DNA from 2 places in the Aeribacillus composti genome. Region 2 is predicted to be linked to the other one. Evidence: riboswitches for the same ligand, from Rfam matches in the RefSeq annotation. Region 2 holds a riboswitch; the other holds the start of a gene.

Region 1 (4,843 bases), 1.7 Mb from region 2:
TGAATTGGCTGATTCAATAAGATCAGCAAGACGAATGGAGGTTTGGGCGATGTTTTCATGAAGCTCCTGTTTTTCCTTTTCGATTTTTTGCCGTCTTTTTAAATACTCCTCATTATATGCTTCCAGCACAATTTGCTGTTCAAAGTTTAACATTTTTGCAATGGTGACCACCGCTTTATGATAATCTTCCTTCGATGGACACGCTTTCGCAACAACGGAAAAAATAGATTTCTGTAATTGCTGGAATGAACTCATGTACCAAATCGTATCTAATCCAATGCGGACGTGGGCTACAGCAATCCGCTTCATTCTTGTTATATCTTCATCTGTCAAGGATCCGCTAAACATAAGCAGCACATGTTTTTTCAATCTTTCCTTCTGCTTTTCGATCGAGCTGTATTTATTAATTAAGTCAATCAAAAATTGTTCTTGATGGAGAGCATCATAAAATGCATCGATAATAAACTTTATGTTTTCTTCAATCGCATCTTTTAATATAAGAGTACAAATAAGATCATCCTTTGTCAGGCCAACCATCGCTAATTGTCTTTGATATTTTTCATCAGTCACTTCAAGTTTTACTTGTTGAAGATCTACTTGTTTTTCAAAAAGTGATGGAACTTGTTTTCTTTTTTTAAACATTGGTTGATTTCCCCTTCAAAATTCATTATTAGTGTCCATTGTATATATCGGCAATTAAAAATAGATGATCAACAATTTTTTCAATTAATTTTTAAAATTTATTCAAATTCGTTAAATTCAATATTCGAAAATGAAATATTTTCTATAAAACTAAAGATTACTGTTGACGAAAAACATGTTTAAAGGCGATTATAAATAGTAAAAATCTGAAAGAGCTCTATTCCGAAATAACTTTGGATACACCGGACATTGAAAACAATAATTGGAATTTTGCTTTATGTATATTTCTCTTCCCAACACAAATAATATTTTCTGTAAAAAAATCAAAGGAGGAACAATCATATGGCTCTCATTCCTTACGATCCTTTTTCTGAGATCAACCAATTTAGACGAAACATGAATCGCGTTTTTTCTGAAAGCTTCCCGCATTTTTTTGAAAACTTTGAGACTATGAATACCCCCCGGCTTGATATTCATGAAACTGCTAATGAAGTAATTGTTACGTGTGATTTGCCCGGCCTTGAAAAAAAGGAAGACGTTGACATTCATCTTGATCGCAACGTTCTTACGATCAGCGGCACAATTCAAAGAAGCAAAGAAGTAAAGGAAGAAGAAATGCATAGACGCGAACGGTTTGTCGGGCGGTTTCACCGCGCTGTTGCATTGCCGGCAAATGTAAAAGAAGAAGAAGTGAGCGCGACATATAAAAATGGCGTTTTGGAAATCCGTATTCCAAAACAAACCGAAAACAACAAAAAGAAAATTGATATTCAGTTTCATTAATTGTTTCGTGAGGTTGCAAAATTTCAATCAGCCTCACTTTTTTATTGCAATTTTCGCCAAGTACGATTATGATGAATATATAACATCAAAATCTATATATTGTGTAATAAAAAACAATTAAATACTATATATTGAAAACCTAACGACAAAGGTGCTGTTTTCAGCTTAAAAGGGAATCCGGTGAGAATCCGGAACTGTCCCCGCAACTGTGAGTGCTACGAAATGAATAATCCACTGTACGTTTCGTATGGGAAGGATTCAAAGTAGGATGAAGCACGAGTCAGGAGACCTGCCTTTGTCCGAACGTTTCTAATTCTTCGGGGGTTGGGAAGATGAAACGATGGTTTGAATGGAGTAGTTTCGCCTTGTAAACTGCCTCCTTTTTAATCATCGTTTGATCCGCTCAGCTTCCTGAGCGGTTTTTTATTTTGATAAGGAGGATGTTTGATGAATATTACGAAAGCATTAAATCTATACGAGGTTTTTCAAAATCATTTTAACAGGAGCGATTTGGAACTTTATCTAAGGCAGCTTGAAGAAAAGTTTCCGTCCCTTTCCTTTCATGAATACAGCGAAAGAGTGCTGACAACCTTACAATACCAGCAGATTGATGATCTTGAAAAATTTACAAACCTGCTGATTATTGAAGCTTTAGCAAACATTTCGGAAAGTGAGCCGGATTGGACTTTTTTAGCTGCACACGTATTTCTTGAAAAAATTTACCATGAAGCGAGCCAAAACAGAAATTACAACCAACCGGGCTACGGCGATTTTTATTTGTTAATCGAAACATTAACCGATCTTGGAATCTACAGCCCTCTTTTGCTAGAGCATTATTCAAAAGAGGAAATTATGGAGCTGGGAAATGCCATTGATCCTGAGAAGGACAAGCTGTTTACATACATCGGATTAAGGACCCTTTACGACCGGTATTTAGCTAAAGATTTTCATAAACGAACATTTGAGCTTCCACAGGAACGTTTTATGATCATCGCTATGACGTTAATGATGAAAGAGCATCCATCCAAACGTTTGCATCTTGTAAAGGAAGCGTATTGGGCATTGAGCCATTTATATATGACGGTTGCAACACCGACATTGGCTAATGCAGGAAAATCAGTCGGTCAGCTTTCAAGCTGCTTTATTGATACGGTAGACGACAGCCTTCAAGGCATTTATGATTCGAACACTGATATTGCCAATGTTTCTAAAAGCGGCGGAGGCATTGGAGTGTATTTGGGGAAAATCAGAAGCCGCGGAAGCGATATCCGGGGGTTCAAAGGAGTTTCATCAGGTGTCATTCCTTGGATGAAGCAATTAAATAATACGGCGGTGAGCGTCGACCAGCTCGGCCAAAGAAAAGGAGCAATTGCCGTTTATTTGGATGTTTGGCATAAAGATATTTTCGCTTTCCTTGATGCAAAATTAAATAACGGAGATGAACGGCTGCGCACCCATGATTTATTTACAGGTGTATGCATTCCTGATCTATTTATGGAACAAGTTGAAAAGCGCGGAGACTGGTATTTGTTCGATCCCCACGAAGTTCGCAAAGTCATGGGATTCAATCTGGAAGATTTTTATGATGAAGAAAAAGGTAACGGCAGCTTTCGGGAAAAATATTTTGAGTGTGTGAATCATCCATCCTTATCTAAAGAAAAAGTGCCTGCGATTGAAATAATGAAACGGATTATGATCAGCCAGCTTGAAACGGGAACGCCTTTTATGTTTTATCGTGATGAAGTGAATCGGAAAAACGCAAACAAGCATGCCGGCATGATTTATTGCAGCAATTTATGCACAGAGATTGCGCAAAATCAAAGCTCAACAACTGTTGAAGAACAATATGTCGAAGATGGAAAAATTGTCATTGTGAAAAAGCCCGGCGATTTCGTCGTCTGCAACCTTTCTTCCATCAATTTGGCACGGGCTGTCACTGATAATGTTCTGGAACGATTAATCCCTATTCAAGTGCGGATGCTGGACAACGTCATCGATTTAAACAGCATTCCGGTATTACAGGCGAAGCTTACAAATGAAAAATACCGTGCAATCGGTCTTGGAACGTTTGGCATGCATCATTTATTTGCACTAAAGGAAATTGCATGGGAAAGTAACGAGGCAGTCCAATTTGTCGATCAATTATATGAAAAAATTGCGTATTTAACCATTCAGTCGAGTATGGAGCTCGCAAAAGAAAAAGGCGCATACCCTCTCTTTAAAGGCTCGGAGTGGGATACGGGCCGATATTTTGAGATCCGCGGTTATACGTCAAAAAAATGGCAGGAATTAAAGGAAAAGGTGCAGACTTTTGGCATCCGCAACAGCTATTTAATGGCGGTCGCACCGAACGCATCGACCTCCATTATAGCCGGAAGCACAGCAAGCATCGATCCAATTTTCCAAAAAGTTTATTCAGAGGAAAAGAAAGACTACAAAATTCCAGTTACTGTTCCGGACTTAAATGCAAAAACGACTTGGTATTATAAATCCGCTTATTTGATCGACCAAACATGGAGCATTAAACAAAATGCGGTGCGTCAAAAACATATTGACCAGTCCATTTCGTTCAACTTTTACGTTCTAAACACGATCAAAGCGAAAGAATTGCTGGAGCTTCATTTGACTGCTTGGAAATCCGGATTGAAAACAACGTATTATGTCCGTTCGACATCAAGCGACATTTATGAATGTGAATCATGTGCAAGTTAAGGAGGAATTAATATGGAGCAAACATTAACAAAACGAGTTATTATGGATCCTGATGCACCAAACCGTTCAACAGCAATAGTGAACGGAAAATGTTCCAACGTGCTCAATTGGGATGATGTCGCCTACCCGTGGGCATATCCAAAATATAAACGGATGCTCGCAAACTTTTGGACACCTTTTGAAATCAATATGGCTCAAGATGTGAAGCAATTTCCTGAGCTTTCAGAAAGAGAACAGGACGCATTTTTAAAAATTATCGGCCTCTTAGCTTTATTAGACAGCATTCAAACCGATTATGCCGGAAAAGTTGCCGATTATATTACAGACTCGAGCATAAACGCCTTAATGATTTTGCTCGCCCAGCAGGAAGTGATTCATAACCATTCATATTCGTATATTCTCTCAAGCATCGTGCCTAAAAACGTACAGGATGAAGTATTTGAATATTGGCGGAACGAACCGGTTTTAAGGAAGCGAAATGAATTTGTCACCAACGGGTATAAAGCATTTGCAGAAAATCCGAATGTGGAGAATTTGTTGAAATCGATCGTCTTTGATGTCATACTGGAAGGTTTATTTTTCTATTCCGGTTTCGCATTCTTTTATAATTTAGCCAGAAACCAAAAGATGGTAGCCACTAGCACGATGATTAACTACATTAACCGTGATGAACAAATACACGTAGGTTTGTTTGAAAAAATTTTCA
Region 2 (4,843 bases):
TTTCAATGAAATTGGCGAACAAAATCACAGCCAAAATCGTTAAAAAACCCGTAAAAATGCTGACAACCGGCAAAGTGAATGAGCCGAAAAAAGGAATTTGAATGCCGAAAAAAAGAACAAGTACAGCACCTAAAGAAGAACCTGATGAAACACCGAGCGTATAAGGATCTGCCAAAGGGTTTTGCAAAAGCCCTTGATAACAAGCCCCCGCCATTGCAAGCGAGGCTCCGACAAGTCCGGCTAAAACGACACGAGGAAGTCGAATATCAAGCACAATGCTTTTCATGCTTTCATCAATGTCCGGCGCCAAACCAGTATGAAACAGTTGATTGAAAATTATTTGGAAAATATCCTTAAACGTGATGTGAAACGTTCCGATAGAAATTCCTAAAAAGACGGAAAAAATAAGAAAACAAGCGGTCGCCGTATAGGCGACCACATGTTTATTTTTTGTAGACATCCGGATAAATTGCTTTCGCAAGTTCTTCTACTCCTTCAACCAATCTTGGGCCTGGGCGGCTCACCAAGTCGGAATGCACATCGTAAACCCGTTTATTTTTCACCGCTGATACATTTTCCCATCCTTTGCGTGCCAACACCTGGTCAACAGCTTTATCGACGTAATAGCCGTATGTCGTCACAATGACGTCTGGGTTCAGTTTTACAACGGCTTCTTCCGTCATTTGCGGCCAGCCTTCTTGATCGCCCGCTGCATTTTTTGCTCCAATGATCGTTAGCATTTCATCCATAAACGTTCCTTTTCCAGTCGTATAGATTTGTGGTGCGGGATTCACTTCGACAAAAACAGACACTTTTTGATCATCCGGAATCGTTTTTCCTTTTTCTTGAATATCCGCCAGTTTCGTTTTCATCTCAGCCACAATATCTTCGGCTTTGTCACTTGTCCCTGTAATTTTGCCGATTGTCTGGATGGAGTCATACACTTTATCAAATGATTGGGCATCTTCGACTACAAAAACATTTATTCCCGCATCTTTCAGCTGCTTCAGCCCTTCCTGCGAGTTATGGGCGCTGGAAGCATGCGCTAAAACAAGATCCGGTTTTAAAGAAATAATTTTTTCAACATTAAATTCCATCCCGCCAACCTTTTCTTTGTTTTGAACATCTTCCGGATAGTTGTCATTATCACTTACACCGACAATTTGTTCACCCAACCCTAAAGCATAGGCAATTTCAGTATTGCTTGGAATTAGCGAAACAATCCGCTCCGGTTTTTCGTTTACCGTCACCTCATTTCCTAAACCGTCCTTGACCTTCACCGGAAATTGTGAAGCCGTCTCTTCCGTCTTTTGATTGCTTTTGTTTTCAGACGGCTCTGATGTATTTTGTTGGCCGCATCCAGCCGCAATTCCAAATAGAAGTAATAAGGCTAAAAATAGTGCAGATAGTTTTTTCATCATTTTCCTCCTCCAATAAAAAACATCTTCTTGAATTCGATAAGAAGATGTCTGAAAACGTACATATGTATTGTTTTCAAACACCTCCCTATCCGCGTAGGGTTTTAGGTGTGCTCAAACAGGCAGGTCTCCTGGCTCATGGTCATCGCTTCCTGGACCTTCCCGTTGAAACAGTGGTTTTCCCAGGTTGCTCCCATTCACAGTGGCGGGACCGCGTTGGATTTTCACCAAACTTCCCTTTTAAGCTGGCAGCTATGTGCCGGCACCTGTTTGCTTTTTGGTATAATGTTATGACGAAATGTATTATACATGATTTGATTGAATTCTGGTAGGAAGAAAATGCAAAAAATCGACAAATTGACCTAAATGTTTTGGATTTCGATACAGTTTTCGCTAAAAATAAAATTTTTTTGAACTTCCTTTCCATTACTTGAATAAAATACTGTAGATGAGCAAATTCACTAACATAAATTTACATCCGAACAAAAAAGGAGACATGAACCCGATTCCTTGATTAGAATAGATGTGTCACCAAACCATTCTCAAGGAGGTTCATGTCTCATGAATAGACTACCACATCACCAAGGAATCGACAAGTTTTTCGCAATGTTGGGGCTGGCCCTTTATTTCTCTAAGCCGGTCATGAAGCATCTCGTTCATATTATCGATGCGCTGACAACGAAAGGATTTGTGGGAACCTTGACCGATCTGCATCATGAGAGCTTTCATCCCAACCATCGAACGACACTGAGCCATTTTTTCACGAAAAGCCCTTGGGATGAAGAAATCTTGCTTCGCAAACTCCAGCAGTGGATGCTTCGTCATGTGGAACGAACGGCCAAGCGAAAGAATCACCCCATTTTTGTTTCGATCGATGATACGATCTGCCGAAAAACGAAGCCTTCGTCACAGGCGAAACACGCTATTGAAGGGTGTAATTGGCATTATTCTCACGCGGACAAAAAGTCGATTTGGGGACACTCTCTCGTCTGGCTCATGGTTCATACGATGACGCAAGCCTTTCCCTTTGCGTTTCGCCTCTACGACAAGGCGGATGGGAAAAGCAAGGGTCAATGGGCCATCGAGATGCTTTCTTCTTTGGATGTGCACGGTTCTGTTTATGTGCTGATGGATTCTTGGTACCCATCGAAAACACTCGTGGAAGCCTGCCTGAAAAAAGGATTCCACGTCATTGCGATGCTCAAGACGAATCGGGTTCTTTATCCAAAAGGCATCGCCATCCAAGCCAAACAGTTTGCCCGCTATATCGAACCGAACGACACCCATCTCGTCACGGTGGGAGAAGAGCGTTATCGCGTGTATCGCTACGAGGGAGCGCTGAAAGGTCTCGATGATGCCGTTGTGTTGTTGGCTTGGAAAGCCGATCAGCCGATGACACCTGAACATCTTCACTGCGTCTTGAGCACCGACCGGGAGCTAAGCGATGAAGAGATCTTGCGCTACTATGCCCAGCGTTGGTCGATCGAATGCTTTTTTCGACAAGCGAAAGACCAGCTGAAGCTCGATGGGTACCGCGTTCGTCAACGTCGGGCGGTGAAACGGTATTGGATCTTGGTGCAACTCGCTTATGTGTACAGTATGGTCGAATCCAACAGCGATTTCTCTACCGGGCTTGACTTCCTTCGAAAGAAGAAAGGACATAGCCTCGTGGAGTTTATTTACGATGCAGCGAAACAAGATATTCCCATTGATGTCGTTAAAAAACAGCTTCATGTGGCATAAGGGGTACTCCGTTTGTCTCTTTTTACATGGTAATTATTGTAATGAAAATTGCTCAACTACAGTAAAATATTTGCAGACAAGCGAATTGGATGTTTGAAAACGAAGGAGGATATTGCAGTGACAACCGTTCTTTTAGACCCTGGCCACGGAGGAAGCGATCCCGGCGCAACCTATAGAAATTATGAGGAAGAAGATTTTACGTTGACTATTGCCCTCTTGGCAAGACAACATTTACTTGAACATTACCAAGTCAACGTGCTCATGACGCGCACAGACGATCGAACAGTCGGTTTGTCAGAAAGATCATCCATGGCTAATCGAGAGAATGTTGATTTTTTCTGTTCCATTCATATTAATGCCGGCGGAGGAACAGGTTTTGAAAGCTATGTTTATAACGGAGGGGCCTCTCCAAGAACGATCCAATACCGGTCCGTCATCCATGATCAAATTATGAGCGTCATCGGTCCGAAATATAGCGTAAAGGATCGGGGCAAAAAAAGCGCCAATTTTCACGTATTAAGAGAAACAAAAATGCCTGCGGTTCTTTTGGAAACATTGTTTATTGACCATTCGAATGACATCAAACTTTTAACATCGTCTGACTTTATGAGCGACTATGCAGCAAGCTTAGCCGATGGAATCGGAAAAGCGCTTAATTTGCCCAGAAAGTCGACACGCACCACCCCAACTCCGCAGCCATCGCCCGCTGCAGGCAGCAGGATGTACAAAGTCATTGCCGGTTCCTTTAAAAACCGAGAAAATGCAGAAAAGCTGATAAATGAACTGAAAGGAAAAAATGTTGATAGTTTCCTTTCCGCTGCGATGGTGGACGGAGCAAGTTATTTCCGCGTTCAAACAGGAGCATTTAAAAATTTGCAAAATGCAAAAGACCAGTTGGCAAGGCTTGTTCAATTAGGATACAAGGATGCATTTATATTAACCCCTGCAGAACAAGGAACGGCACAATCAGGCCAAAAGACAGATTCATCCCGTTCATCAACACCTCAACCGAAAACCCCTTCTCCCGATTCAAGGGATATCCCTATTTTAGGGGAAACGCTCGTATCGGGAACAATCTTGGATTTATATGTAGAAAAAACAAATCCTAGCGCACCTCAGCTGGGCGATTTGTATGAACAATTAAGCAAATCCTACGGAATTCGCGGCGACATCGCATTTGCACAAGCAATTCATGAAACGAACTATTTCCGTTTTACGGGAGTAGTCAATCGCAATCAAAACAATTTTGCCGGAATCGGAGCTACCGGTCCAAATGTTACAGGAGCAAGCTTTTCCACTCCGAGAGAAGGCGTTCTTGCCCATCTTCAACATTTATATGCATACGCCACAACGAAGCCTCTTCCAGCCGGGTTCCCCCTCGTCGATCCCAGATTTATTTATGTGGAACGAGGTTCTGCCCCGACCTGGAAAGATTTAAATGGGAAGTGGGCCGTTCCCGGCAGCCGTTACGGAGAAATGATTTTATCCATTTACCTATCCATTTTGCAGTTTGCAATTCAACAATTGAACGCTGCTCAATCAGCCATAAGCAAACAAATATAATCTGAATTCCAAAAAGATGTTGTATAAAAATGAAAAGATTATCAAAAATACAAAGAGAGCCAACTTCCGGCTCTCTATTTTATTAAAATGCTTCTGGTTCAAACGTCTTGCAATCAGTT

The links. Region 2 has a riboswitch for cobalamin ahead of RI196_RS06620 (ABC transporter substrate-binding protein). Riboswitches for the same ligand answer to the same signal wherever they lie in the genome.
Region 1: another riboswitch for cobalamin. It lies ahead of RI196_RS14575 (ribonucleoside-diphosphate reductase subunit alpha); the one in region 2 lies ahead of RI196_RS06620 (ABC transporter substrate-binding protein).

The regions. Positions count from the first base shown of each region.
Region 1 is NZ_CP134501.1:2,992,476-2,997,318, forward strand. Features, by position in the region: gene RI196_RS14565 (globin-coupled sensor protein) at 1-642, opposite strand, end outside; gene RI196_RS14570 (Hsp20/alpha crystallin family protein) at 985-1,425, shown strand; cobalamin riboswitch at 1,558-1,736, shown strand; gene RI196_RS14575 (ribonucleoside-diphosphate reductase subunit alpha) at 1,873-4,137, shown strand; gene RI196_RS14580 (ribonucleotide-diphosphate reductase subunit beta) at 4,150-4,843, shown strand, end outside.
Region 2 is NZ_CP134501.1:1,332,790-1,337,632, reverse strand. Features, by position in the region: gene RI196_RS06625 (FecCD family ABC transporter permease) at 1-481, opposite strand, end outside; gene RI196_RS06620 (ABC transporter substrate-binding protein) at 444-1,418, opposite strand; cobalamin riboswitch at 1,523-1,703, opposite strand; gene RI196_RS06615 (IS701 family transposase) at 1,980-3,161, shown strand; gene RI196_RS06610 (N-acetylmuramoyl-L-alanine amidase) at 3,279-4,724, shown strand; gene RI196_RS06605 (DUF1540 domain-containing protein) at 4,807-4,843, opposite strand, start outside.